4 regions of the Rahnella sp. BCC 1045 genome follow, and region 1 is predicted to be linked to each of the others. Evidence: predicted binding sites of a transcription regulator. Region 1 holds the regulator's gene; each other region holds the start of a gene.
What was found. The regulator CRP, encoded in region 1, controls carbon source genes, mostly activating them, when cyclic AMP is high. The targets are predictions, from matches to a motif close to ATGTGANNNNNNTCACAT.
Positions count from the first base shown of each region.

Region 2: a site for CRP is predicted at 3,266-3,283, ahead of idnO (gluconate 5-dehydrogenase). Genes of this name have one in related genera too.
Region 3: a site for CRP is predicted at 2,791-2,808, ahead of idnD (L-idonate 5-dehydrogenase). Genes of this name have one in related genera too.
Region 4: a site for CRP is predicted at 3,010-3,027, ahead of J1782_RS13010 (PTS sugar transporter subunit IIC). Genes of this name have one in related genera too.

Region 1 covers NZ_JAFMOZ010000138.1:53,919-61,427, reverse strand. Annotated here, with positions in the region: gene J1782_RS19740 (aminodeoxychorismate synthase component II) at 1-336, shown strand, start outside; gene J1782_RS19735 (aspartate aminotransferase family protein) at 459-1,673, shown strand; gene J1782_RS19730 (YccS/YhfK family putative transporter) at 1,864-3,939, opposite strand; gene crp (cAMP-activated global transcriptional regulator CRP) at 4,001-4,633, opposite strand; gene J1782_RS19720 (OsmC family protein) at 4,996-5,403, shown strand; gene J1782_RS19715 (LysR substrate-binding domain-containing protein) at 5,405-6,316, opposite strand; gene J1782_RS19710 (MFS transporter) at 6,521-7,509, shown strand, end outside.
Region 2 covers NZ_JAFMOZ010000129.1:82,675-90,183, forward strand. Annotated here, with positions in the region: gene J1782_RS14370 (L-fuculose-phosphate aldolase) at 1-623, shown strand, start outside; gene J1782_RS14375 (MFS transporter) at 681-2,036, opposite strand; gene J1782_RS14380 (LacI family DNA-binding transcriptional regulator) at 2,212-3,195, opposite strand; gene idnO (gluconate 5-dehydrogenase) at 3,402-4,166, shown strand; gene J1782_RS14390 (SDR family oxidoreductase) at 4,179-4,922, shown strand; gene J1782_RS14395 (cytochrome c) at 4,985-6,388, opposite strand; gene J1782_RS14400 (GMC family oxidoreductase) at 6,385-7,509, opposite strand, start outside.
Region 3 covers NZ_JAFMOZ010000126.1:109,323-116,831, reverse strand. Annotated here, with positions in the region: gene J1782_RS12925 (GNAT family N-acetyltransferase) at 1-363, shown strand, start outside; gene J1782_RS12920 (GNAT family N-acetyltransferase) at 360-812, opposite strand; gene J1782_RS12915 (helix-turn-helix domain-containing protein) at 841-1,407, opposite strand; gene J1782_RS12910 (benzoate/H(+) symporter BenE family transporter) at 1,545-2,747, shown strand; gene idnD (L-idonate 5-dehydrogenase) at 2,880-3,911, shown strand; gene J1782_RS12900 (DJ-1/PfpI family protein) at 3,994-4,590, shown strand; gene J1782_RS12895 (isochorismatase family protein) at 4,710-5,264, shown strand; gene J1782_RS12890 (GlxA family transcriptional regulator) at 5,300-6,247, shown strand; gene J1782_RS12885 (hypothetical protein) at 6,412-6,954, opposite strand; gene J1782_RS12880 (acyltransferase) at 7,122-7,509, opposite strand, start outside.
Region 4 covers NZ_JAFMOZ010000127.1:16,865-24,373, reverse strand. Annotated here, with positions in the region: gene spoT (bifunctional GTP diphosphokinase/guanosine-3',5'-bis pyrophosphate 3'-pyrophosphohydrolase) at 1-98, shown strand, start outside; gene trmH (tRNA (guanosine(18)-2'-O)-methyltransferase TrmH) at 104-802, shown strand; gene recG (ATP-dependent DNA helicase RecG) at 799-2,880, shown strand; gene J1782_RS13010 (PTS sugar transporter subunit IIC) at 3,127-4,452, shown strand; gene J1782_RS13005 (uracil-xanthine permease family protein) at 4,719-6,110, shown strand; gene J1782_RS13000 (AsmA family protein) at 6,265-7,509, shown strand, end outside.

The sequences.
Region 1 (7,509 bases):
GGGCATCAGGCAATGGCGCAGGCATTCGGCGCAAAGATTGTCCGCGCCCGCCAGGCCATTCATGGCAAAACTTCTCCCATCTGCCATACCGGCAACAGCGTTTTTACCGGGCTGAATAATCCGCTGACGGTGACGCGCTACCATTCCCTGGTGATTGCGCCCGAAACGCTGCCCGATTGCTTTGACGTCACCGCGTGGACTGAGCGCGAAGGCCAGCGCGACGAAATTATGGGCATCATGCACAAAACCTTACCGCTGCATGGCGTTCAGTTTCATCCGGAAAGCATTCTGAGTGAACAGGGGCATCAGCTTCTGGATAATTTCCTTAAAATCTAATCAGTTAATCTTGCTGATAAAATTACTTACCCATCAGGTGTGATTTCTGTTTGCCTGTGCGTGATTTTTTATGCATATTTTGTGATTATATTTTCATATTACTTCAGTAAGGGAAAACGGTTATGGCAGAAAAATCAGCGGTAGATCGGGGTACGTTCGACAAAGTGATTTTGCCGGTTTATTCACCTGCGAAATTCATTCCGGTGAAGGGCAAAGGCAGCCGCGTGTGGGACCAGCAGGGCACCGAATACGTTGATTTCGCTGGCGGTATCGCGGTTACGGCGCTCGGACATTGTCATCCGGCACTGGTTAAAGCCTTGCATGAACAGGGTGAAACTCTGTGGCATGTCAGTAACGTATTTACCAACGAACCCGCTCTGCGACTGGCTCAGAAGTTGATCGACGCCACTTTTGCCGACCGCGTATTTTTTGCCAACTCCGGCGCTGAAGCTAATGAGGCCGCATTCAAACTTGCGCGCTATTATGCTTCCCACCGCCACAGCCCGTACAAAAGTAAGATCATCGCTTTCCATAACGCTTTCCATGGCCGCACGTTGTTTACTGTTTCAGTCGGCGGACAGCCGAAATATTCCGACGGCTTCGGCCCGAAACCTGCTGACATCGTACATGTGCCCTTCAACGATCTGGACGCGGTAAAAGCGGTGATCGACGATCATACCTGCGCAATTGTGGTCGAACCCGTTCAGGGCGAAGGCGGGGTGACACCGGCCACCAAAGAATTCCTGCAAGGGCTGCGTGAACTTTGCGACAAACATCAGGCACTGCTGGTGCTCGATGAAGTGCAAAGCGGTATGGGGCGTAGCGGTAAGTTGTTCAGCTACATGCATTACGGCGTGACGCCGGACATTCTGACCACCGCCAAAGCGCTGGGCGGCGGTTTCCCTGTCAGCGCCATGCTGGCAACGGAAGACGTTGCATCGGTGATGGAACCGGGCAAACATGGCACCACCTACGGCGGTAACCCGCTGGCCTGTGCCGTCGCCGAAGCCGCACTGGATATTATCAATACGCCAGACGTGCTGGCCGGTATCAATGAACGCCGCGAGAAATTCATCAGCGCGCTGGATGCCATCAACCAGAAATATTCTGTCTTCAGCGAATTCCGCGGGCAGGGGTTGCTGATTGGCGCCGAGCTGTCGGATGCCTTCAAAAACCGCGCCGGAGAGTTTCATGCCGCCGCCGCTGAGTTCGGGTTGATGATGCTGGTGGCGGGCCCGAATGTGATCCGGTTTGCACCATCACTGGTTATCGACTTCGCGGATATTGAAGAAGGGATGGGGCGCTTTGAGAAAGCTGTGGCAAAAGTTACAGGCTGACTGCTCCCCCCTTGCGAAGGGGAGATCGACGTTTTACTTCTATCCTGCAATGGCTGAAAGGTTTTACTTTTGCTCCTTCCCCTTTCACGAGGGGAAGGCTGGGATGGGGTGTTGGTTTGAGGGCAACTCAGACAATTAAGCCGACCTTAATACCCCCCCCCTCCCTTTTGCAGGGGGAGGGAGTTATAAATCACGCCCGCCGCGTTAACCAGATCCCATGATGTGGTCTCTGCTTCCACGCCAGTGACGAAATAGTATGCATCACACTCAGATGCGATATCACCCTCCGCAGGTGGCGTTCCATTTCGGTCAGCGGCATATCCGGATGCAGCTCCGGCGCATTAAACAAGGTGTTCTCACCACCGGGCCCGTCGTAAAGCAACCGCTGCTGACAGCTTTGCAGCGCGATTTCGCAGGTCTGCAAATACTCCGTCGCCAGTTTCTCCGGCAGCATGTAGTGCTCGCGGGCGAGAATAGTCATCGCATTGATGTGCTCGACAATAAACTGACTGTGCGTCACCCACAGACGCATATCCGCCAGATAATGCGAGTTAAAGCCCGGTTCCTGCATTGCCTGATTCAGTGAGGTGAACAGTTTATTATGCGCCTGATTGACCTGCATTCGGGTGTAAGCGAGTTTCGCGGCATCCGGATTTTCCTCAAGCAGCAACCGGATTGCGTTCTGATAGGTTTCCAGCGCCTGATGCGCATTCTGGCGCAGCAAACCGCTTTGCCATTGCGGCCACAACCAGATGGTGCCGCCGAAAGCCAGCGCACAGCCGATCAGCGTATCTATCAGCCGTGGTACGAGAAAATGTACGCCATTCATCGCCAGCAGTTGCAGGGTATACACGGCTGTCACTGTCATACCTACCATTGCCAGCCCGTAGTTTTTGCGTAAAACCGTGTAGGACAACAAAGTAATCAGCAGCATGCAGAGCAACGTGGTGCTTTCGGGTAATTCCAGCTTCAGCAATCCGGATGCAATCAGTAATCCGGCCAGCGTCCCCAGCGCACGGTGCTGGATACGTACGCGCGTGGCGTTATAGCCGTTCTGGCTGACCAGCATGATGGTCAGCAAAATCCAGTAGGGCTTGGGCAGATTGAAAAACAGACCAAGGCTGCTGCCAATCGCCAGGATGATGCCAAGCCGGGCAGCATTGCGCAGCGCGACCGATTTAAAGGAAAGATAACTTTTCAACGCCGGCCAGAAAGGTAAGCGGGGCTGAGTGTTCATCAGATCGCGTCGGTACAGCGGACGTTGTGTCCGCAATAAACGCGCAATGCGGCTGAAATGGTAATAGCAAAATTGACCGACCGGATTCTCCGGATTGCGCGCGGCTATTTTCTCCAGCGCGGCCAGTTCGTTGGCCATCGTAAATCGCCCGGATAAACGGTGATAAAGAATGTCATCAGCGATGACCCGCAGACGGGCGGAGATCACCTGCGCATTACGTCGTATAACCGCTTCGGCGTGGCTTTCTTCCACCAGCTTTTGCACTTCTTCCGGCTGATGCAGGCTCACCGTGATGTGTTCCTGCAAATCGAGTGCGACCTGAAAACGCTGGAACAGTCGCTTATGGTGATGATGATGTCCGTGTTGCGGCAGCATGTGCAGTTGCTGATAAAGCAGGGCAATCAGATCGATAACCTGTTGCTGACGCGCCAGCAGTGGCGGTAGCGCGGTTTCAGGATCGGTGTGTTGCGTCAGCAGGCTGTATTTCGCCTCGAAGTAATCTGCCAGTTGCAGATAGAGCTGGCTGAGGGTTTCGCGCATCGGTTGTTCTTTTGAAATACGAAACCACGCCCAGTTAAAGATACCGTACCAGGCGGTGCCTGCGGCGAACAGCGCCGGAGCTTGCCACATCGGGCGCAGACCCACCATGCTCAGCGTGAAGATGGTCGCCACCAGCGCACCGGGCAACAGACGCGCATGCAGCGGGCTGATTTCACCGGTCACGCCCAGCAGTAACGCCAGCGAGAACATGATGAGCGGCAGGGGAATGTGCCAGCTTTCCAGCATCACTTGCAGCAGAATGCTGCTCAGGGCAAAAAGCGTGCCGCCGACCATCAGACGTTTGAAAAAGCGTTTGTGTGGCGTATCCAGACCCGCGACATTGCAGCAGGCCGGGCACAGGGAAAACAGCAGACCCATTTGCAGATTGCCAAAAAGCCAGCAAATGCCAACAGGCAGGCACAACACCAGCGTCTGGCGCAGCGCGTAGTTAACTTCGGGATGATAGAACAGTCTTCGCCATAGCGTCATGCGTAAAGCTTAGCCCATAAAAAAGGCGCGACAGTTAGCTGTCGCGCCAATTTCTGAGGGATTAACGTGTGCCGTAAACGACAATCGTTTTACCGTGTGCGGAGATCAGGCTTTGATCTTCCAGCATTTTGAGAATACGTCCGACTGTTTCACGTGAACAACCGACGATTTGGCCGATTTCCTGACGGGTTATCTTGATTTGCATCCCGTCCGGATGGGTCATTGCATCAGGCTGTTTAGCCAGATTAAGCAAAGTTTGCGCGATACGGCCTGTTACGTCGAGGAAGGCAAGGTTGCCGACTTTCTCTGACGTCACTTGCAGACGGTTTGCCATCTGCGCGGAAAGACGCATCAGAATATCCGGGTTTACCTGAATCAGCTGGCGGAATTTTTTATAAGAAATTTCAGCCACTTCGCAGGCAGTTTTAGCACGCACCCAGGCACTGCGTTCCTGCCCTTCTTCGAAGAGTCCCAGCTCGCCGATGAAGTCACCTTGGTTAAGGTATGACAGTATCATTTCTTTGCCTTCTTCATCTTTAATCAGGACGGCAACCGACCCTTTCACGATGTAGTACAGCGTTTCGGCTTTTTCACCTTGGTGAATCAGCGTACTTTTAGAAGGATACTTATGTATATGACAGTGAGACAGGAACCATTCGAGAGTCGGGTCTGTTTGTGGCTTGCCGAGAACCATTTGCTATTATCCTCTGTTGTTATCGCTGCCCAAAATCACAGGGCTCAGAGTTCCCTGTACGGCACTTACTTTAAAAAGCGCCCTTTCAGCATATAACTCCCCAGAAATGCTGCAAGCGGATGTCGGAGTGAAACAGCCTGATTATTGCTGTTAACACCGTGGGTTCTGTTCTTAAACCGCAAAAACCGTCACCGCAATTTACTGGAAAGTATGTTTCGGCTTTGTTTGTAACACAGGTTTGCAATGCTGTCTTCTGTTGTCTCGCTTCAGCATGATGGCGATCGGGTTACGTTGCCAGTTTTTGGGTGAAAGGGTAGTCTGAGGGGAAAATTTGACGAATTTATCCACCGGGAGAAGAGCACATGCACGCACGCGTAAAATGGGTAGAAGGGCTGACGTTTTTAGGTGAGTCAGCGTCGGGGCATCAGATCACAATGGATGGTAATGCGGGCGACAAAGCCCCGAGCCCGATGGAAATGTTGCTGATGTCGGCGGGCGGTTGCAGCGCGATTGATGTGGTATCTATTTTGCAAAAAGGCCGCAACGACGTGCGTGACTGCGAAGTGAAACTGACGTCTCAGCGCCGCGAAGAAGCACCGCGTCTGTTCACGCACATCAACCTGCATTTCATCGTCACCGGCAAAGACCTGACGGATAAAATTGTGGAACGCGCAGTCAGCCTGTCTGCGGAAAAATATTGCTCCGTTTCCCTGATGCTGGGCAAAGCCGCGACAATCACCCACAGTTTTGAAGTAGTGAACGCCGAATAAGTCACGACCAGTGATACGACTGGCACTGACTTCGCAGTAAATCCAGAAATCGCCGCGCGGCAAACGTCAGCGGCGATTTCTGCGAATAGAGCACGCAATATTCAGCTTCCGGCAGCGTATCGATATTGAGCAGGCAAAGCCTGTCCTGTAAGCCGAACGGCGCGCGCATGGCCTTCGCCACAATCGTCAGATAATCCGACTGCAACACCATATTCAGCCCGCACACTACCGAATCCGTTCTTACCGGCGTTTCCCCGGCTGGTGCGTTAAAGCCGTTCATCGAAAGCTGAATCTGCTGGTAGTAACCCATATCCGTTTCCGGCAACACCCAGCGCGCGCACTGCAATTCGTCGAGCGTGGTGGCATCTGCCAGCGGATGCCCTTGCCGCGCAATCACGCCAAAAGGGGCGCTAAACAGCGGCTCACGCACCAAATCCTCCAGCGGAAAACCCGGCCCGGCGGTCCCGACAGCAAAATCGAGTTTCCCTTCACGCAGCGCCGGTAACAGCGTCGAAAGCTGGCCTTCTTTAATCAGCAGTTTGGACTGGGGAAATTGCGTTTTGAACGCTTCACTGAGGGCCGGAAATACCGTCAGCGCCAGCAGTGATGAAAACCCGATAGCCACCGAACCCTGCGAATACTGATTAATCTGCCGGATCTCATCCGCCGCACGTTCAAGTTCTTCGAGAATAAACTGCATGCGCTGCGCAAAGGCACGGCCGGTTTCCGTCAGCGCCATGCCCTGATTGCCGCGCACGATAAGCTGAGTTTCAAGCGTTTGTTCCAGTTCCCGCAAGGTTCTGCTGACCGCGGGCTGCGACTGATTCATCGCCCGCGCCGCGCCGCGAATACTGCCGCTGCGGATAACCTGCTGGAAAACCTTGAGTTGCTGCAATTTCGGTAAATAACGCATGTCGCCTCGCTTGAAAGCCCTATCAGTAAAAAGCATCACCCGCCCAAAAATTGCATCTTATGGCAAACCTGTAAAGCTGATAGCTTCAGATTTGGAATAAATAATGCGTTGTTATTCAGTTGATTACGTGATGCATGTCGCATTTTACTTTTCGCCCGACAGTGAGAACTTCTGACGCGGTGATAACAAAAAGGGATATCCGCTATGAAAAGTCGTTCCCTGATGATCTTCCTGCTGTTCGTCGGTTATGCGGTGGTTTATATCGACAAAACGGTGATGGGGTTCGCGCTGCTGCCGATTGAGCGCGAATTTAACCTGCAACCAGAGCAGCTGGGTTACATCACCGGCATTTTCTTCCTGGCCTATTCGCTGTTTCAGATCCCCGCTGGCTGGCTGAATGACCGCTTCGGCTACAAAAAAGTACTTGGTATCTCGCTGTTTTTGCTCGGCGGGTTCGCGCTCTGCTTCGGTTTGCTGGGATTCGGCCTCGGTTTGCTGGTGACGTTTCGCTTTCTCTCCGGCGTCGGACATTCCGGTTATCCGTGTTCCTGCGCCAAAGCGGTGGTCTCGAATTTTGATGTCGGGCAGCGCACTTTCGCGCAGTCCGTATTGCTGTCATCCGCCGGTCTGGCGATGACAGCCGGGCCGCTGATTGCGGTGTACGCACTCGATACGCTCGGCTGGCGCGGATCATTCTCTATTCTCGGCCTTCTGGCGTTTGCGATTGCCGTTGCGATTATCATTTTTGTGCCGAACCCTCCGAAAGCAGAAGCCCGTAACGGCGTAGCGACCGGCTACCGTGAGCTGCTTAAAAATCCGATTGTCGTGCTGCTGTTCGTGTCGATTTTCTGCATCAACATTCCGTCTTACGGCCTGATGGCGTGGCTGCCTAAATATCTGGTACAACAGCGCGGAATGTCGCTGGACGTTTCCGGGCTGGTGGTCGCCACCGGCGGAATGGGGATCTGGATTTCCTCGCTCGCGACCGGCTGGCTGGTCGGCCGTTATATGCAGGGCAAAGAGCCGAAAGTGATTTTTTGCAGCGCACTGCTCAGCGCGCTGTGCATCTGGCTGGTCTACACCTCCGGGTCGGCGGTGACCGCCGGGCTGTTCCTGTTCCTCGGCTATATCTTCCTGATGGCGGCATTTGTCACGGTGTTTACGCTGCCGATGAAACGCCTGCCGCCGGAAGT
Region 2 (7,509 bases), on a different contig from region 1:
TAGAAACCTGCCTGCAAATGACGCGCATGGGGCTGAATCAGGGAACGTCCGGCAATGTCAGCGTGCGTTATGGCGACGGAATGCTGATTACGCCAACCGGGATCCCGTATGAGGAGCTGACGCCACGGCAGATTGTCGAGGTCAGCGAAGACGGCAGACACGATCCGGCCAAAACACCGTCCAGCGAATGGCGTTTCCATCAGGCCATTTTTCGCGCACGACCCGACGCACAGGCCGTTGTTCACAACCACGCGGTACATTGCACGGCGGTTTCCATTCTTAACCGGCCCATTCCGGCCATTCATTACATGATTGCGGCGACAGGCAGTACGGTGATCCCGTGCGCGCCGTACGCGATTTTCGGGTCGCAGGCGTTGTCTGATCATACAGAAGCGGCGATCAGACAATCCAAAGCGATTCTTCTGCAACACCACGGAATGATTGCCTGCGGCAGTAATTTGCAGAAAGCGCTCTGGCTGGCGCAGGAAGTTGAAGTGCTGGCGAGGCTTTATCTGATGCTGCTGCCGGTGACGCCGGAAGTACCGGTTCTGTCGGATGAAGCGATGGAAGCGGTACTGAATAAATTCCATCACTACGGAATTATTACGCGGGAAGAAGCCTGAAGGCTGAAATAAAAATGCCCGTCAGAATATGGCGGGCATCAGGGGATCCAAAAGTAATCAGTTCACGCCCTGCGCTTCCATTTGCTGGAGTTTGCGGGCTTTTTTGGCGCGGGCATATTCATCCGCCATGGCCTTGGCTTTTGCCCCCGGGATCAGCGCCATATCGCACTCTTTCGGCAACAGCGTAGTCACCAGCGCGGCAATCAGCAGGGATGCGACCAGTGCATAAATCGCCGTGCTCTGACCGTACAGACTGACTAACACGCCGACCAGATACGGACCGCAGAAACCGCCCAGATTCCCCAGACCGTTAATCACACCGCGTGCGCTGCCTGCCACTTCCGGCGTGGTGACTTTGCCCGGAATGGTCCAGAAGGCGCTGGTCGCGGCTTGCAGGAAGAACCCTGCACCGACCAGAAAACCGTAGGCCGCCATAATATTGTGACCAAACGCCACGGATGCGGCCAGACAGGCGGCGAAACCGCACAACGGCAGGGCGATAAACATGCGGCGTTTGCCGGTTTTATCGGACAGCACGGACATCGCCAGGATCCCCAGCATGGTGCCCACATAAGGGATAATCGCCAGCATGCCGACTGAACTCATGTCGCCGCCGGTGAGGTTTTTCAGGATAGTCGGCAGCCACAGCGTGTAGCCGTAAATCCCGGTCTGATAGAAGAAGTTAATGACAATCAGTTTGACGATAGATTTATTGCGAAAGACCTCTTTGAGCGGCGCGTTATTGACCGGTGCCAGCGCCCGCAGTGCTTCGCGTTCACGGTTTAATTCGGTGACCAGATAATCGCGTTCGCGCTCAGACAGCCATTTCGCTTCTTCCGGACGGTCGCTGATGGTGAACCACCAGAACAGCATCACCACGAAAGATAATGCCCCTTCGATGATGAACAACCAGCGCCAGTCGAGCGTATCCAGGATCAGGCCGGACAGCGGCGCGGTAATCATCCCGCCGAGCGGCGCGAACATCAGCACATACGCATTGGCCCGGCCACGTTCTTTATCCGGGAACCAGTTGCTGACCATCGTCAGCACCACCGGCAACATCCCGCCTTCCGCCACACCCAGCGCAAAACGCAGGAACAGCAGCTGATACTGGTTAGTGATAAAGCCGGTCAGAATGGAGATCACCGCCCATGCAATCAGCGAGCAGGCGATGAATTTACGGCCGCTGCCGTGTACCGCCAGGCTTCCGCCGGGCACCTGTAAAAACAGATACCCGATGAAGAAGATACCGGCAGCCAGACCGGCCATTGATGCGGTGATACCTAATTCGGCATCCATTCCGCCGGGCATGGCAAAACTAATATTGACCCTGTCCATGAAGGAAATAATACAGGCGATAAGTATTGGGGCTATTACACGTAACCAGCGGGCCTTAGGAATTTTATTATTCATCGTCTTTCCTCTGTGTGCTTGTATCCGGCGATGACCTAATAAAAGCATTTTGAGGAAAGTATTTCGTGACAGGTGTCACGTTGAATTATGTTAAGAAAAGGTGTTACCTGCAACGTGATCCTGCACCGTAGTTGGCATGCAGGATGACAGGAAGGAAATAGCAGAAAAGGGCACGTTAAATCGTGCCGCCGAGGGAAATCCGGTAGTGCAAATCGACACGCTCAATGGTCGGCAGTTTTTTGATTTTTTTGAGCAATATTTCGGCGACAACCTTGCCCATTTCAAAGCGCGGAGTAATAACGCTGGCCAGCAACGGCGTGGTCGCCAGCCCGATATCCAGCCCGTGAAAACCTGAAATCGCCATGTCCTGCGGGACGCGGATGCCCAGTTTCAGACATTCCTGTAACACGCCGACGGCAATATCGTCGTTGGTACACAAAATTGCATTGGTGTGCGGATACAGCTGGCGCGCCATGGATAACATTCCGGCGCCGATAGACACCGATGAAACCTTATTCGGGGTGATATGCACCGGCGTCAGCCCGCGTTCAGTCATTGCCCGGCTGTAGCCCTGATAGCGTTTCTGGTCACGCGCGTCTGACATCGAACCGAAATACACCGCATGCTCCTTGCCGCTGGCGAGCAGCGTATTCGCCATGTCATATCCGGCTTGCTGATTATCAAAACCTACCGCAATACGGCCATTCTGATCGTCGAGATCCATCACCTGAGCGACAGGAATTTCAGCCGCATTCAGATACTTATCGGCTTTGAGCGTATGCACGGAATCCGTGAGGATCAGCCCTGCCAGCTGATAACCGAGCAGATTGATAATGTGCTCTTCTTCGCGGTCCTTGCTGTAATCATAATTCACCACCAGCGTCTGGTAGCCCTGCGCGGACGTCACGGACTCAATACCGGCCAGCAAATCGGAGAAAATCTGATTGTTAAAAGAGGGCACCAGAATGCCGATGCGCGGCGCTTTGGCCGGTCCGCGGGCTTCTTCCAGCGGATAACCGACTTCTTCCATGACTTTGGTGATGCGTTCGCGGGTTTCAGGAGAGACTTTTTCCGGCGTGCGCAGAAAACGGCTGACCGTCATCTTGGTAACATCCGCCAGTTGGGCGATGTCCTGTAATGTCACGCGCTGGTTTCTCATGCGGGTTTCCCTGATTATTTCCCAAAATATACCCGATTATTGAAACAGAAAGCGCCGGAGATTGTTATCAAAATGATGATGATCACATCGGGAGTAACAGGGTTTTTTAACATCCTCCAAGGTGATCTGCATCACAGTTTGGCCGCCGGTAAACCGTTGTAGTGGGGCTAACTTTTCATAAGCAGCTTTTTAATAAGGCCAACGTCATGACAAATCTCTTCTCCCTGGATAATAAAAAGATTCTGGTCACCGGTTCTACGCGCGGTCTGGGTTTCCTGCTGGCGAAAGGGCTGGCGCAGCACGGGGCGGAAATTATCGTCAACGGCACGCAGCAGGAATCGACACAAAAGGCCGCTGAAGCGCTGCGTGCGGAAGGGTTTATCGCACACGCCGTGTCATTTGATGTCACGAACAGCCAGGCAGTGAATCAGGCGATAGACCATATCGAAAAGGCCATTGGCCCGATTGATGTGCTGGTGAATAACGCGGGGATCCAGCGTCGCCACAAATTTACCGATTTCCCGGAAAAAGACTGGGACGACGTGATTGCGGTGAATCAGAAGTCTGTTTTCCTGGTGTCGCAGGCAGTTGCGCGTTACATGATCCAGCGTGAGCGCGGCAAGATCATCAATATCGGTTCGATGCAAAGTGAGCTGGGCCGCGACACCATCACGCCGTACGCTGCCTCTAAAGGTGCGGTGAAAATGCTGACGCGCGGGATGTGCGTTGAACTGGCGCGCTACAATATTCAGGTGAACGGCATTGCGCCGGGCTATTTCAAAACCGACATGACGCAGCCGCTGGTCGATAACAAAGAGTTTTCCGAATGGCTGTGCAAACGCACGCCAGCCGCGCGCTGGGGCAACCCGGAAGAGCTGGTCGGCGGTGCGGTTTATCTGTCCTCCAGGGCGTCAGATTTCGTGAATGGTCATTTACTCTTTATCGATGGCGGCATGCTGGCCGCCGTTTAGTATAGGAAAATTATGAGCAAAATCGCACTGGTCACCGGCGGTGGCAGCGGTATCGGGCTGAGCGCCGCGAAATCGCTGGCGGGTATTGGGTTTACGGTCATTCTGGCGGGGCGCAATACGGAAAAACTGGCGCAGGCCGTGGCACAGTTTGCACCGGGACAAGCGGTGGCGCGTCAGCTGGATGTCACCAGCCCGCAGTCGGTCGCCGCGCTGTTTGCAGATATTCAGGAAACCTTCGGGCGGCTGGATTTATTGTTTAATAACGCCGGGAATAACGTGAAAGATGTGCCCATTGATGAGCTTGCGGTGGAAGACTGGCTTTCGGTGATCAACACCAATCTGACCGGCGCATTTTTGTGTACGCAGGCGGCGGTCAAACTGATGAAACAGCAGTCTCCGCAGGGTGGCCGCATTATCAATAACGGCTCTGTTTCGGCGCTGTCGCCGCGTCCGAATTCCGCGCCTTATACCGCCAGCAAACACGCCATTACCGGCCTGACCAAATCCACGGCACTTGATGGCCGCGCATTCAATATTGCGTGCGGACAGATTGACGTCGGCAACGCCGCAACGGATATGGGCAATAAAGCGCTGGCAGGCAGGATGCAGGCCGACGGGCATATTGCCGAAGAGCCGGTCATTGCGGTGGAGCGCGTCGGTGAAGCCGTGGCTTTTATGGCCGGATTGCCGCCGGGCACCAACGTTCTGACCATGACGGTGATGGCCAGCGCGATGCCGCTGGTCGGACGGGGGTAACGCTTTTCGCATTCAAAAAAAAACGGCCCGAATCGGGCCGTTTTGCATTTCATCTTTCGTGATTATGCTTTTCTGACTTTACGCTTTCTGCCGAGCCAGAAAATCAGCACCAGCAGAATGATCACGCCGATGATCATCGCCGGCGCCATGAAAGGTTGCAGTTTTGCCAGAAGTGTCACCGGGCCGCCTGCGCGTAATACCGCCACATCCTGCGCGCTGACCTGAACGCCTGCGTTGCCGTAGTTTTTCAACACATAGTTGGAGATATCCGCAATCTGCTGATCGTCGAGCTGACCGACATACGAACCCACGCCAAATTTTGGCATCAGAACATGATGGTCGCCCACCTGGCGATCGACGCCGTAAAGAATGGCGGAAATCAGGTTAGACGCATTTCCGAGGCCGGTCGCGGTGTTGTTAAACAGCGACGGATACGCCTGATTTTTGCTGCCTGAGCCGTCCGGCTGGTGGCAGCTGGCGCAATATCCGCTGAACAATGCCGCGCCGTTGTCGATGGTTTTATTCGCGTTAAACGGATGTGCGCCGCGCAGGCCGTCTTCCACATTCACCGGCTTACCGAAGGTGTCTGCCGCCTGTGTATCGCGCGGATCGCGAACCGGCGTGCTGTTTTTCAGGTAGTAGGCAATTGCGTTCAGATCGGTGTCAGACATGTATTGCAGACTGTTTTGCACCGCCTCCGCCATACCGCCCGCGGCCTGATTTTTCCCGGCGGTCCGGCCTGTTTTCAGGTATTCCACCAGCTGAGCCTGAGACCAGTTGCCAATGCCGCTGACCGGATCAGAACTGATGTTCGGCGCGTACCACGGTCCGACCATGCCGCCCGCCAGCGGTTTATCCGTCACCGAACCCATCATCAGATTACGCGGCGTATGGCACGTGTCGCAGTGTCCGGCACCGTTCACCAGATACGCACCCCGGTTCCATTGCTCACTTTTGGTCGGATCCGGCTTAAACGGCGTGCTGTCGAGATACATCAGATTCCAGACCGCCATCGCAATACGCATGTTAAACGGGAACGGCAGGGCAGTTTCAGTATTCGGCTGTTCGACCGGTTTCACACCTTGCTGGAAATAGACATACAGCGCGTGCATATCGGAATCACTCATATGGCTGTAAGAGGTGTACGGCATGGCCGGATACAGATTTGCACCGTCCGGACGCACACCTTCGCGCACAGCGCGGGTGAACTGTTCTTCGGTGTAATTCCCGATACCAAACTGCTTCGACGGCGTGATGTTGGTGGTGTAAATCGTGCCCATCGGCGAATGGATTTCATATCCGCCCGCGAACGGTTTTCCACCCTCAGGTGCCGTATGACAAGCCTGACAGTCTGCGGCCGTCGCAACTTCCTGGCCCTGGCGGACGAGTTCAGCCTCGTTGTCCTGTGCAACGGCAAAACCGCTCAGGGACGCAGTTAACAGGCAGGCGGTGAGAAGTTTTTTCATGCTGCACCTGCCAGTTTTTTCGACATGTCGTCTGCGGCTTTCAGCGCCAGCGCAGCCATGGTTAGCGTACTGTTCACCACGCTGGACGACGGGATTGCGCCGCCGCCCGGTAACCACAGGTTGGCATGATCGTGAGTCCGGCAATCGCCGTTCACCACGGAATCCTTCGGATCGTTGCCCATAATCGTGCCACCCATGATGTGGTTATTGGCGTTCAGGCTGGTGGTGATGTTGAATTCTTCCGCCATAAACAGCGAGCCGATGTGCTCAAGTTGTTTATGCGCCGCTTCCGCGCCTTTACGCACGTAATCGCCGACGTCGTAATGAATGTCCGGGCAGGGTAAACCGTGCGGATCTTTACGGGTTTTGCTCAGCGTCAGGCGGTTATCCGGATCCGGCAACGGCTCCAGGCTGATGGACAAGTCCACGCCGAAGATAGAACGGCGGCGGATTTCTTCGTCCAGCTCCTGACCCACCAGCCCCATCTGCAACGCTTTGGACGTTGCCGGGATCACGCGGCTGATGTTGTTGAGGATCATTTTGTTGGCGGAATAATCTTTGCGGAAATCACCGTCGCGCGGGCCGACCAGACAGCTGCTTTGCGCCGGGCCACGGCCAATCCACAGCGGTTCTTTAGCGATGAACGTACAGTGGAAACCGGAGTGGTCCATCATGTTACGGCCCACGTGATCAGAGGAGTTGGCGATGCCGTTCGGGTTTTTGTCGTTGGCTGCCATCAGCAGCAGGCGCGGAGTCTCGATGCCGTTACAAGCCAGCGCGAACACTTTGCCGGTCGCTTTGTGGGATTTTTTCTGATTATCCAGCCAGTGAACCGCCGTCACATTGTTGTTTTCGTCGGTATCAATCTTGTAAACCACGGCCTCGGCCAGCACCACGGCGCCTTTGTTTTCGGCGCGTTCGACGTGTGCGATACCGTTGTACATCGCGCCTATCGGGCAGATCGGCTGACAGTTATTATTGCCGCAACAGGTCGGGCGGCCATTCCACGGACGGGTGCTGCGTCCTTGCGGGATTGGCACCGAGCGGTAACCGTGCGGGTTCACAATCTCGGCAAAACGCGTATCGCCATAGCCGTAAGGAACCTGTTCCATCGGGTAAGG
Region 3 (7,509 bases), on a different contig from region 1:
ACGGCCCTGGAACGCGCGCGCAGCGCCACACAAAACGCGCTGCCGCAGGGCGTTGAAACACCGGATCACTATTTGTATGAAATCAGGCAGGAAGAACCTGGCGAAACCGTGGGATATCTGTGGTTTGCCAATATTGAACGCTACGGCGTGCGCAGCGCTTTCGTGTATGAACTGACGGTTTATCCGCAATTTCGTCGTCAGGGACATGCCATCGCGGCGTTCCGGCTGATGGAAGAACACCTGCGCGAGCTGGGCAGCGTGGCGATTGAGCTGAACGTTTTCGCCAGCAATCCCGGCGCGCAAGCACTTTATGCCAGCCTGGGTTATGTCACGACAAAAATGAATATGCGTAAACCGCTTTAGCGGATGTATTTCATAAAGTTAGTCGGTTTACCCACGCGGTCATAAAGCTGGCGCGCGGTGTAATTGGTGGTCTGCGTCATCCAGTACACGTTGGCTTTTTCGTTCTTGTCAGCATGAGCGTAGACCACTTCAATCAGTTTCTGCCCGATACCCAGTTTGCGCGCGGACTCATCGACGTATAAATCCTGCAAATACACCACCTGCTGCATGTGCCAGCCGTGATCGTGATTCAGGCAATTCACCAGCCCGACCAGCCTCCCCTGATATTCCGCCACATAGCCAAACATGCCGTCATAGTCAGGATCCGACAACCGCCGGAACGTGAAATCAAACTGCGCCGGATCCAGCTCCGACTGGTAAAAATCCAGATAACCGCGCCACAAATTTTCCCAACCTTCGCGGTCGGCAGGCGTTAACGGACGGATAACAACATCTTGCGGCTGGCTCATCGGTCATTCTCCTCGGTAAATGAAATCGTTACGGGCGGGACTGCGGATAATGTATCAGGTCGTGGAAACGCACGGAATGTTCACTCTTATTGCGGTATGCGTGCGCGCAATCCGCCGCAAACCGCAGCGCTTCTCCGGCGCTCAGTACGCGGGTCACGCCATCCACGGTCAGCGTCAGTTCGCCATCAATCACAATCACATGCTCGATAACACCGGCTTCATGAGGCGTAGACTCGCTGCAACCGCCGGGTTCAAGATCGATAACAAACATATCCATGCGCAAAGTCGTGTCGTAGGGGAATAACGGCACGACGCGCATTCCTGAAGTGTCGCTGTTAAACGTGGTCAGCAACCCGTGGCGATGCAGCGCGGCAGATTGCTCCGGCGGTGTTTCGAGAAACTCTGAAAACGAGACATTCAGCCCGCTGGCGATTTTCCATAAAGTCGCCACGGTCGGACTGGATTCGCCGCGCTCAATCTGCCCGAGCATGGCCTTACTGACGCCGGTTTTTTCTGCCGCCTGAGTGAGACTCCATCCGCGTTCGCTGCGCACGGCTTTCAGCTGACTGCCAATATGGCGGGTAAGTTCCTGCATTGTGTCTCCTCTGCGACGATGATCGTTCATCGCGATTGTGCGTTATAACGCACAGTGATATCTTGAGCGCATCATATGTGCGCTATAACGCACAACAGCATACCGCCAGCGTCCGCTAACCCGAAGGATTTTCACAAATGACCATGCGTATCAGTTTGCAGGATGTCACTTTTTCGGCGGTGATCGCCGGATTTGTCGCAGTTTTAGTCGGCTATACCAGCTCCGCGGCAATTATCTTTCAGGCAGCTGAAGCGGCGGGTGCCAGCGCGCCACAAATCGGCGGCTGGCTGAGCATGCTGGGCCTGGGAATGGGCGTGACGAGCATCGGACTTTCGCTGTATTACCGCACGCCGGTCGTGACCGCATGGTCGACGCCCGGCGCAGCGTTACTCGTCACCAGTCTGCCCGGCACGTCGATTAACGAGGCCATTGGCGTGTTTGTATTTGCCACCGGTCTGATCCTGCTGTGCGGCGTGACCGGCTTGTTCGCCAGACTGATGCATTACATTCCGCAGGCGCTTTCGGCTGCGATGCTGGGCGGCATTCTGCTGCGTTTCGGGCTGAATGCGTTTACCTCGCTGCAAAGTAATTTCGCGCTGGCGGGCACGATGTGTCTGGTTTATCTGCTGGCGAAACGCGCCCTGCCACGCTATGCGGTGGTGCTTGCGCTGATTGCCGGGCTGATCGTCGCCGGCTTACAGGGCGATATTTCGCTGCACGGCCAGACCATGACGTTTGCCGCGCCGGCATTTGTGATGCCGCATTTTACGTGGCCTTCTATTATCGGCATCGGCATTCCGTTTTTCGTGGTGACCATGGCGTCACAAAATGCACCAGGTATCGCCACGCTGAAAGCGCACGGCTATCACCTGCCCGTTTCGCCGCTGATTTCGTGGACCGCGCTCACCGCGTTAATTCTCGCCCCGTTCGGCGGATTTACCGTTTGTATCGCCGCCATTACCGCCGCAATTTGTATGGGTGAAGATATCCACCCGGATCCGAAAAAGCGCTACATGGCCGCCGTCGCCGCCGGGATTTTCTATCTGATTGCCGGCGTATTTGGCGGTTCGATCGGCCTGGTGTTTACCGCGCTACCTCCCGCGCTTATTCATACCATCGCCGGGCTGGCACTGCTCGGCACTATTGCCGGGAGTTTATACCGGGCGCTGGAAAATGAACGTCAGCGTGACGCAGCGGTTATCACGTTTCTGATCACCGCGTCCGGCGTGACATTACTCGGCGTGGGTTCGGCGTTCTGGGGCTTAACCGGCGGCGTAATCTCGCATCTGATCCTCAGTATTCCTGCGCGTAACAAGGCGCAACCGCCCGCGAAAGGTTGAGTCCGTTCAAGTTATGGGTAACAGGTTTTCGTAACACGAAACAAAGTGACGGTGGTCACATTTTCCGCCGTCCAAACGCTCTTTACTGGGAGCCATCAGGCCAAAAATGCCCCTTTAAAGAGCGAGAATTCCATGACAATTGCCACTCAATCCTGCGTCGTAACCGGGAAAAAAGACGTCTCGGTGATCGGCCAGACCATCGACTACACAGGCCAGGGCACGCTGGTAAAAATCACCCGTGGCGGCATCTGCGGTTCCGACCTGCATTACTACGAACACGGCGCGGTGGGCGATTTCAAAGTACGCGAGGCGATGGTGCTCGGGCATGAAGTAGTGGGTGTGGTGGAGAAATCTGACAACCCAAATTTGCAGCCGGGCCAGAAAGTCGCGCTGAACCCCAGCAAGCCATGCAAGGCCTGCAAATATTGCCTTTCCGGTGATGAAAACCAGTGCACCACCATGAAATTCTTTGGCAGCGCGATGTATTTCCCGCACATCAACGGTGCATTCACGCAGTATAAAATCGTCGACAGCGAACAGTGTATTCCTTACGACAATCAGGTCAGCGACCGGCTGATGGTTTTCGCTGAACCGCTTGCGGTAGCAATCCACGCGGTCAATCAGGCCGGGGATATTCACGGCAAAACGGTGTTTGTTTCCGGCGTCGGTCCGATTGGCTGCCTGATCGTGCTGGCCGCTAAAGCCAAAGGTGCAGCACAAATCGTGGTAACGGATCCGAGCGAACGTTGTCGCACGCTGGCACTGGCCGTTGGTGCAAACAAAGCGCTGGACGCCGCGCAGGGTGATTTCAGCGAATATCAGGCCGAAAAAGGTTTCTTCGATGTCTCCTTTGACGCCTCCGGCCATCCTTCTTCTATCCGCCGCTGTCTGGAAGTCACCCGCGCACGCGGCACACTGGTGCAGGTCGGCATGGGGCCGGTGGTGAATGAATTCCCGCTGATGATGCTGATTGCCAAAGAAATTAACTGGGTCGGCAGCTTCCGTTTCACCGGGGAATTTAATACGGCGGTGGAATGGCTGGCGAATAAAACCGTCGATCCGATGCCGTTACTGTCAGCGGAATTCCCGCAGGAAAGTCTGGTCGAAGCACTGGACTATGCAATGGATAAATCCAAAGCATCGAAAGTTCAGCTGGTTTTCTAGTCTGCTGACGGACTCACAATATCAAAACATCGTTTCATTTTATGATGTCCTCTGATTTTCATCCTCAGAGGACATTTGCATTATGGTGAAGGATAACGCGAAAAAGCAGGTCGCGCTGCTGCTGGCCGACGGATTTGAAGAAGGCGAAGCGGTGATTGTGCTCGATATTCTCGAGCGGCTGGAAATTCAGGTCACTACGCTGGCCTGCCAGAAAAGCCTGACGCTGCGCACTTACCACGGCATTCAGATGCAGGCCAATGAATTGCTGAGCGCACAGGGCGATCGTTTGTATGACGCGGTGGTGATGCCCGGCGGCCCGGAAGGCTCGGTGGCGCTGGCGGCCAGCAAAGATGTCGTGGAATTTGTCCGCCGTCATGACGAAGCTGGAAAACTGATTTGCCCGCTGTGCTCGGCGGCCGCTCGCGTTCTGGGCGGTAACGGCCTGCTGAAAGGACGGCGTTATGTCTGTTCCGGCGATTTATACAAAGACGTCAAAGACGGTGTTTATGTGAATCAGTCTTTTGTCGAGGACGGCAATCTGCTCAGCGGAAAAGGCTTAGGGCTGGCATTTGATTTCGCTTTCCAGCTGGCGTACCGCCTGACCGGCGACGCCCAGACCACCAATTTTCAGGCCGACCACATCGATTATCACCACTGGCGCGCTGACCAGAAAATCTGATTTTTATCAGCGGGCGATGCAGATCGTCCGCCAACATCAGCATCATGTCCGTTTTTGGCATTCTCCCGGCAGGTTTTCAGGCGCAGACTGGTTTCACATTCACCAGACGGAGTCCGAAAATGACCCACAGCGCCCTGTTAAATATCGACGTGCAACGTTCTTTCGAGCAAAAAGATTTCTGGCAGCAGGATGATTTACCGGCTTTCAGCCAGGCATTAACCCGCCTGATCGACGGCTGTCAGACCCGTAAAGTTCCCATCATCGACGTGTTTCATGTCAATCCTGACGGTGTGTTTTCGCTTGAATCCGGGCTGGTCACGCCGATGGCTTTTCTCACCCATCAGCCGCAGCACGTTGTCCATAAACATGTTCACAATTCCCTGACCGAATCCGGCCTCGACGCGTGGCTGCGGGAACGAGGTATCACACATCTGATCATTGCCGGAATGCGTACCGAACAATGCTGTGAAACCACGGCGCGCGTGGCGTCCGATCTGGGTTACACAGTGACGTTTGTTACCGAAGCGACGCTGACGTTTCCGATGACACACGCCAGCGGCGTGACGCTGAGCGCGGCTGAAATCAAATTGCGCACCGAGCTCGTGCTGGCCGACCGTTTTGCCACGATTACCGACGTCAGCGGCGCACTGGCGGAACTCGCTCGCGCTGTGTGAAGATAGGCGCAGTGATGATGAATCTGTGAGGCGATATGCAACGAAATGTCTACTTTATGACGCTACCGGGCGTGATGGCCTTAGACCTGACCGGTCCGGCGGAAGCACTGCGTATCGCCGGGCATTTTGCTTTGCACTACATCGGCCCGCTGCCGGAAATCACGATGTCGACCGGGCTGACGGTCAGCCATTTGCAGCCACTGCCGGAAACGTTGCCGGAAGGCAGCATTCTGATCATGCCCGGCGTTGATCGTTCGGAAGAAAATTTTTCCTCACCCGTCGCCCAATTTGCCTGTGACTGGCTGCGTCAGCAAAAAAATGCCATCGAAAACGGTTTGCTGACGCTGGTTTGTATCTGTTCCGGCAGCCTTCTGGCGGGAAAGGCCGGGCTGCTCGACGGCTATCAGTGCACCACGCATCACGACGTGATCGCGCGTCTGCGCCAGCAGGTGCCTGCCGCACAGGTGAAAGATAACCGGATATTTGTCGAGGATCGTTCCGTGCTGACCAGCGCGGGGATCAGCGCCGGTATCGATCTGGCACTGCACCTGATCGCCACACATCTCGGCCCGCAGGCCGCGCTGGACGTCGCCCGCGAAATGGTGGTGTATTTCCGCCGCGGCGGCGATGACCCGCAACTTTCCCCGTGGCTGCGCTACCGCAATCATCTGCATCCTGCCGTCCATCGTGCGCAAAACCTGATGGCCGCCGAACCGGAATCTCCGTGGCAGGTGGAAGACGTCGCCGCCAGAGCCCACATCAGCGGCCGCCACCTGACGCGCCTGTTCCGCCAGCATCTGGGTATCAGCGTACGCGACTACCACGAACAGCTGCGCATCGCCGTCGCACAACAACGCATCCGGCAAGGATCAGGCATCGAGAAAGCCGCCCTCGCCGCCGGATTTTCCTCCGGCAGGCAATTCCGGCGGGCGCAGGAGCGCTGGAATGATGGTGTTGCTGATTGCAAGTTGAGCAATAAGTGAGTAAAATTTTACTCACTGACGGTTTGTGGGACTGAATAGCAACGCTAAACAGTACGTCAGTGTCTGCCTTTAAAGGTCGCTGGCCGTGCCGCGATAAGATGAAAAATCCAAAGACCTCCGCCTGAAGCTGTAAAACAAAAAAGCGACCCTGAGTCGCTTTTTTGTTATCTGCGCTTTGCCGGCAGTTTTATTCCTTTCATTCTCGCATCAAAAATATACCAAAAACTGAATCGCCCGTTTACACCAACCTGTCCGGCCCATTTTTCTCTCGGATAACCTGTCATTACTTTTAATCGGATATCACTCGCAGGATGTGTGTTTTTCGTTATCTCAAAAAACATACAATAATCTACACCCATATAATGTTCTTCAAGATAATAAAAGGTGTCCTGATGCTGATGAGGAGTTCTTGCTAATATCGCATTTTCGTTAATCAATTTATTAACAAGGTCGGGTAAGCGGCATGAATAAGAATAACGCTCCCGGCAGAAATAGCGCCGGTGCTTACCAGGGCTGTGCGGATAAACCCAGAGTTCAGACTCAGCCTGATGTGCTGTAAAACAATGATCAGTATAAACAATAAAAATCTGCAACTGACGAACTGGAAAGTCATGGCTGGCAGGCCTGACCGCGGTAATTGTCGATGCCCGCAGATGTTCCAGCGAATAAATCTCACCGTTGATTTCAAAGGGCAGCCAAAATGTCATGTTGATTTGCCTGAATAAAGGAAATGAAAGAGTATCCAGAAAAAACAGACAAAGATAATGAAATAGATTAATCGTCCTGCGGTACATTCCTGACATAATAAAATAGACAAAGGAATTAATATATAACCCGATATCATTCACGCCAGTTATAATCACATTACTCCGAATTAACTCACCCAATTCCGCCGGTCAATTTTCCCCAGCGCCATCGCCAGCAGCAGGCCGCCGCCGAGCCCGCAAATAAATAGGTACGCGACATTGAACAGCGGGAATTGGGGGAAATCGAGATGGCGGCCGCGCAATCCGATGATAATCAGCGCATGAAAGCCGTAGATAGCCAGAGAATGGCGGGAGATCAGCGCAAATCCTGGCAGGATGCGTTGCGCCAGCGCGTTTTTAAACACCACAAACAGTGATATGGCGGAGATAAACACCAGCGGGCCGGTGTAGACGTAGAAAGTATCGGCGAAATTCTGGTTAATCAGCATCTGCCGGTAAGTCCCGTCCGCAATCGCCAGCGTGCTGAGAACGAAAACGGCCACGGCGGTCAGCGTC
Region 4 (7,509 bases), on a different contig from region 1:
TCCGCCTGACGACCCGCGACCGCGTTCATCTGGCGAATATCATGCGTAAAATTCGTATCATGCCGGACGTCATCAAAGTTACCCGCAACCGAAACTGATTGTTATGACCCCAGAACGTTATGCGCGTATCCGTGAAATGCTTGCGGCCCGACAGCCAGACCTGACGGTCTGCATGGAACAGGTGCATAAACCGCATAACGTTTCTGCTGTCATCCGGACCGCCGACGCCGTCGGCGTTCACCAAATCCACGCAGTCTGGCCAACGACCCGAATGAAGACGTTAGTGTCTTCCGCTGCAGGCAGCAACAGCTGGGTTCAGGTCAAAACACACAAAATAATTCAGGATGCCGTCGCACAAATGAAGGCGCAAGGTATGCAAATTCTTGCGACCAACCTGTCTGAAAAAGCCGTCGATTTCCGTGCGATTGATTACACCCGCCCGACCTGCATTTTGCTGGGGCAGGAAAAAACCGGTATTACTCCCGAAGCGCTGGCTCTTGCAGACAGCGATATTATTATTCCGATGATCGGGATGGTACAGTCGCTGAATGTGTCTGTGGCCTCCGCTTTAATCCTGTACGAAGCTCAGCGTCAGCGTGAAAATGCCGGAATGTATACTCGCGATAAAAGCGTTTTAAGTGAGAAAGAACAGCAACGTCTGCTCTTTGAAGGTGGCTATCCGGTCTTATCTCATGTGGCACAACGTAAGAAATTACCGCGCCCGTTCATTGATGAGAAGGGTCAAATTATTGCTGATGATGAATGGTGGTCAGCGATGCAAATGACGGTGAAAAAAAGATGAAAGGCCGCCTGCTCGACGCAATCCCGCTGACGTCGCTTTCCGGCGTCGGAGCCAGTCAGGCAGACAAACTCGCTAAACTCGGTCTTGAAACTATTCAGGATTTATTGCTACATCTCCCTTTACGTTATGAAGACCGTACCCGCCTCTACACCATCAATGATTTACAGCCCGGTATTTTCGCGACTATAGAAGGCGAAGTACTGCGCAGTGATATCAGTTTTGGCCGCCGCAGAATGCTGACCTGTCAGATAAGTGACGGCACCGGCATGGTGACATTACGCTTCTTCAATTTTAACGCCGCGATGAAAAACAGTCTGGCTGCAGGCCGTCGTGTCACCGCGTATGGTGAAATTAAACGCGGGACAATTGGCGCCGAAATTATTCATCCGGAATATCGTATTCAGGGTGAAAACAGCGAAGTGGTTTTGCAGGAATCGCTGACGCCAGTTTATCCGACAACGGAAGGCATCCGTCAGGCCACACTGCGTAAACTGACCGATCAGGCGCTGGAATTACTCGATACCGTGCCCATCGCTGAACTGTTGCCGGAAGAACTGAGCCGCTCGTTAATTCCGCTTCCACAGGCGCTGCATTTACTGCACCGGCCACCACCAGATATTCAGCTGGCCGATCTGGAGAAAGGACATCACCCGGCACAACGACGTCTGATTATGGAAGAGTTGCTGGCGCACAATCTCAGCATGCTGGCCGTTCGCGCCGGCACGCAAAGCTATAAAGCCATGCCGCTGCATCATGACGATCGCCTGAAAAATCAGTTTCTGGCCTTGTTGCCGTTCAGCCCGACCGGCGCACAACAGCGCGTGGTGGCTGAAATCGAACAGGATTTGGCAAAAAACTATCCGATGATGCGTCTGGTTCAGGGCGACGTCGGTTCAGGTAAAACGCTGGTAGCGGCACTTGCCGCGCTTTGTGCGATTGCGCAGGGTCAGCAGGTCGGGCTGATGGCGCCCACTGAATTACTCGCCGAGCAGCATGCTAATAATTTCCGTCAGTGGTTCGAACCGCTGGGTATTCAGGTCGGATGGCTGGCCGGAAAACAAAAAGGCAAAGCCAGAATGGCGCAGCAGGATGCGATTGCCAGTGGTCAGGTTTCGATGGTCGTCGGGACTCACGCGATCTTTCAGGAACAGGTTCTGTTCTCCTCATTATCGCTGGTGATCATTGATGAACAACACCGCTTTGGCGTTCATCAGCGGCTGGCACTATGGGAGAAAGGTCTGCAACAGGGATTCCATCCGCATCAGCTGATCATGACCGCAACGCCAATCCCGAGAACGCTGGCGATGACCGCTTACGCCGATTTGGATACGTCAGTAATCGATGAACTTCCGCCTGGCAGAACGCCGGTAACGACGGTTGCGATCCCTGATACTCGCCGCAGCGATATCATCAGCCGCGTTAAAAGCGCCTGTGAGCAGGAAAACCGCCAGGCTTACTGGGTTTGTACGCTGATTGAAGAATCCGAAATGCTGGAAGCTCAGGCAGCGGAAGCCACATGGGAAGGGCTGAAAGAAGCCCTGCCTGCGCTGAATATCGGGCTGGTTCATGGCCGGATGAAAGCGCAGGAAAAACAAGCCGTTATGCAGGCGTTCAAAAAGGGCGAGGTGCAGCTTCTGGTGGCGACAACCGTCATCGAAGTGGGCGTCGACGTGCCCAACGCCAGCCTGATGATCATCGAAAACCCGGAACGCCTCGGGCTGGCGCAGTTACACCAGCTGCGTGGCCGCGTCGGGCGTGGTGCTGTCGCATCCCACTGCGTGTTGTTATACAAAACACCGCTCAGCAAAACAGCGCAGAAGCGCTTGCAGGTTTTACGCGACAGCAACGATGGTTTTGTCATTGCTCAGCAGGATTTAGAAATCCGCGGGCCGGGTGAATTACTGGGCACACGCCAGACAGGTAGCGCTGAATTTAAAGTGGCTGACTTGCTGCGCGATCAGGCTATGATCCCCGACGTACAGCGCATTGCACGGTATCTCCAGCAGCAGTTCCCCGATCATGCCAAAGCGCTGATTGAGCGCTGGCTGCCGGAAAGAGTGCGTTATACCAACGCATAATTCTTATGCTTTTCGACTTTTCTTTTTCTTTCTGAAACGCCAAAACATTATTGAAAATGATGTTTTGGCTTCAATGTATTAACCCAACTTTTGCTCATTTCTGCCTCAAAACCATCAAGCCTTCTGGTTATTTGATGACCTTCACAGACTGGGGTAAAGTCGGTAACCGGTTTCACACCCCGCCACTACACTGATGATAATTAAGGTAAGCCTGTCAGATCCCCTCACCATAAGGCCAAAATCATCATGAGTATCAGCCAGTCCCTCTTTGATTTTATAGAACAGAAAATCAGCCCGTTTGCGGCCCGGTTATCTTCCCAGCGCCATGTCATGGCGGTGCGTGACGGGTTTATTTCAGCAATGCCGTTTATGATTGTAGGGTCCTTTTTGCTGGTTTTTGTACATCCACCTTTCTCTCCTGAATCCTCATGGGGATTTGCCCGAAGCTGGCTGGAACTGTCGGCAAAATATGAAGTACAGATTCTGACGCCGTTTAATATGACGATGGGGATTATGTCGATCTACATCGCTGCGGCCATTGCCTACAATCTGGCGCGAAGCTACAAGCTTGACCCGTTTATGACCGCGATGCTGTCGCTGATGTCTTTTCTGCTGGTGGCTGCGCCTCAGATTGATGAGAAAATGTCTACAGCCGCACTGGGCGGCGTAGGGATTTTCACCGCAATTCTGGTGGCGATTTATGTGACCGAACTGACACGCTTGCTGAAAAAATACAATATTGGCATACGGCTACCTGAACAGGTACCTTCCAACATTAAGCATTCGTTTGATTTGCTGATCCCGATTATTGCGGTGGTGGTGACTCTTTTCCCGCTGAGTTTGCTGGTGCAGTCGGGCTTCGACATGCTGTTACCACAGGCAATTATGGCGCTGTTCGAGCCGTTGATTTCCGCCGCTGACTCCCTGCCCGCCGTACTTCTGGCGGTACTAATTTGCCATCTGCTGTGGTTCGCCGGTATTCATGGTTCGGCCATCGTTTCCGGCATGTTGCAGGCTTTCTGGTTAACCAATCTCGGCCTTAACCAGACCGACCTCGCCGCCGGTTTGCCGATGACGCACATCATGACCGAAGCGTTCTGGAACTTCCTGATCGTCATCGGCGGCTCCGGCGCGACAATGGGACTGGTGCTGCTGTTTTGTCGCAGTAAGTCCGCGCATCTGCGTACAATGGGGAAACTCAGCCTGGTTCCCAGCTGCTTTAACATCAATGAGCCGGTGATTTTCGGCACGCCGATTGTCATGAATCCGGTATTTTTCATTCCCTTCCTGCTGGCACCGATGGTGAATGCCGTTATTGCCTACACCGCTGTCTCAACCGATCTTCTGCCACATATGATTTCGCTGGTTCCATGGACGTCCCCTGCGCCGATTGGTGCTGCCTGGGCAATGGGTTGGGACTTTAAAGTGTCACTTCTGGTCATCATACTGATGGCGCTTTCGATGGTGATTTACTATCCGTTCTTCAAGGTTTATGAGAAGCAGTTGCTGACGCAGGAAAAAGCAGCGGAAGCTGAAGCCGTGTTTACGGAAAAAGCAGAGGCTACTCAGTAAGCGATAAGTGAAGAAACAGAAAGCCTGAAACAGGCGCCGTAGCTTTTATCCCGGCGCCTGTTTTTCTTCAGTCTCCCACCGGAATTACCCGATTTCCCGTACAAAACAGAACAAGACCTTCTCAGAAAAAACCTCAGCCGGGCAAACAGTTCACAAAAGATTTTTTAACGAAGATTTCACAGTTTAAATTGTCGTTAGCAAACGTTTGCTTTTGTCGCGTATTTCAATAAAAATGCCCGCTTTGCCGCTTATTGGAATGCCATAACATGAGTTCGCAAACCACAGAACAAGACTCTCAGCAACCAGACCTTTCCCCCCAGCCAAAAAGTGAACTGATTTACCGGCTCGAAGACCGTCCGCCAATACCTCAGACTCTCTTTGCCGCCTGTCAGCATTTACTGGCAATGTTTGTCGCGGTGATCACCCCCGCATTACTGATTTGTCAGGCGCTGGGATTACCTGCGCAGGACACTCAGCACATTATCAGCATGTCGCTGTTTGCTTCGGGCCTGGCTTCCATTCTGCAAATTAAAACCTGGGGTCCCGTCGGTTCCGGACTGCTTTCAATTCAGGGCACCAGCTTTAACTTTGTCTCGCCGCTGATTATGGGCGGTCTGGCGCTGAAAAACGGCGGCGCTGACGTTCCGACAATGATGGCCGCGCTGTTTGGCACATTGATGCTGGCTTCTTGTACCGAAATCGTTTTGTCGCGTTTCCTGCACCTTGCACGCCGCGTCATCACCCCGCTGGTTTCCGGCATCGTCGTCATGATTATCGGTCTTTCGCTGATTCAGGTCGGGCTGACGTCGATTGGTGGCGGCTATGCGGCGATGAGTAATCATACTTTTGGCGCACCTAAAAACCTGATTCTGGCCGCCGTCGTTCTGGTGGTTATCATTCTGCTCAACCGCCAGCGTAATCCCTATATGCGCGTCGCTTCTCTGGTTATCGCCATGGCGGTAGGGTATCTGGCGGCCTGGATGATGGGCATGTTGCCTGACGTGGCACCAGCCGCGCAGAGCAACTGGATTACGTTACCGACGCCGTTGTATTACGGCCTTGGCTTCGACTGGAATCTGCTCATCCCGCTGATGCTTATCTTTATGGTGACGTCGCTGGAAACCATCGGTGATATCACTGCGACATCTGACGTTTCCGAGCAGCCGGTCAGTGGCCCTCTGTACATGAAACGCATCAAAGGCGGCGTGCTGGCTAACGGCCTGAACTCAATGCTGTCAGCCGTATTCAATACCTTCCCTAACTCCTGTTTCGGCCAGAACAACGGCGTGATTCAGCTGACCGGCGTAGCCAGCCGTTATGTTGGCTTCGTGGTTGCGCTGATGCTGATCGTACTGGGGCTTTTCCCTGCGGTTGCCGGGTTTGTGCAGCACATTCCTGAGCCCGTTTTAGGCGGCGCAACCATCGTGATGTTCGGTACGATTGCCGCTTCCGGCGTGCGTATTGTTTCCCGCGAGCGCCTGAACCGCCGCGCGATTATGATCATGGCACTTTCACTGGCCGTCGGCATGGGCGTTTCCCAGCAGCCGCTGATCCTGCAATTCGCGCCAGACTGGATTAAAACGCTGCTGTCTTCCGGCATCGCGGCGGGCGGGATTACTGCGATAGTTCTGAATCTGGTTTTCCCTCACGAAAAGTAATCACGGGATGTAATCCACGTGCAACAGCGGCAGCAGGTCTGGAACCCCTGCCGCTTTTTATTGTCTCCCTTCTGCTAACCTGTTGAGAAAAGTCGCTGTTTGCGGCATAAACAAAGAATCTTTTTTCCTTTTTCCCGTTACAGGGCTCCAGACGATGAGATTTATCGGTAAAATTTTGCTGACGTTCGCCTTACTTCTGGTGCTGGCGATCGTACTGGTGTACGTCCTATTACAAACCCGCTGGGCTGCCGGCTGGGTCAGCCGCTGGATAAGCGACAACAGCGAGTACCGGCTCTCGGTAGAAAAGCTGGATCACAACTGGTCAATGCCTGGCCGCATCACGCTGACGAATGTCATCTTCGGGCAAAAAAATCAGCCTGAAATTCTGAACGCCGGAGAAGTGGATCTCGATTTGAGCTGGCGTCAGATTACTGACCCTTACTTTTTCGATCACGTTGTTCTGGCCAATGGCCGCCTGAACGTTAGCCCTTCCGCCATCAAGCTGCCCTTACAGGCCAATACGCTGCAACTGAGCAAGATGGCACTGACCGGCAATACCACAGGCCTCGATATTCAGGGGCAGCAAATTAATGCCGGTATTTCGCCGTGGCAACCGAAACCGAATCAGCTTTTGGGTGATAAAGCCGTTTTCCAGTTGAGCGCATCGAGCCTGACCGTAAACGGGCTTCCGGCTGAAAACGTGCTGATTCAGGGCAATATCAACAACAAGAATCTGACACTGAGTAATTTCGGTGGCGATCTGGCGCGCGGTCAGCTGACCGGTAAAGCGACGCAGGTCGCCGACGGCAGCTGGAATATCGAGAATCTGCGTCTGAGCAATGTCCGCCTGCAAACGTCAAAATCGCTTTCTGCATTCTTTGATGATTTCCAGACATTGCCGAAAGTGACGATTCAGCGCCTGGATCTGATCGACGCCCGGCTGCAAGGCACTGACTGGGCTTTCAGTGATGTCGACCTTTCCGTGCAAGACCTGACGCTGGAGAAAGGCGACTGGCAAAGCGATGACGGCGAAATCACGCTGAACGCGACGGACATGATTGACGGTAATCTGCATATTCAGGATCCAATCATCAGCCTCGACCTTTCCCCGCAGGGAATTTCCATCAAACAGGCCACCGCACGCTGGGAGCGTAGCTTGCTGAGAACGACCGGTAACTGGCTGCGTGCGAACAAACGTCTGCAACTGGATGAGCTTTCCGTTGCCGGGCTGGAATACACGCTGCCTCAGAACTGGAAACAACTCTGGCTTCAGGCGTTGCCGGCTCCGCTGGCCGAAATTTCTGTCAGCCGGTTCATCGCTAACCGTAACCTGATTATCGATATCAACCCGCAGTTCCCGTTCCAAATCACAGCGCTTGATGGTTTGGGCAGTAATTTG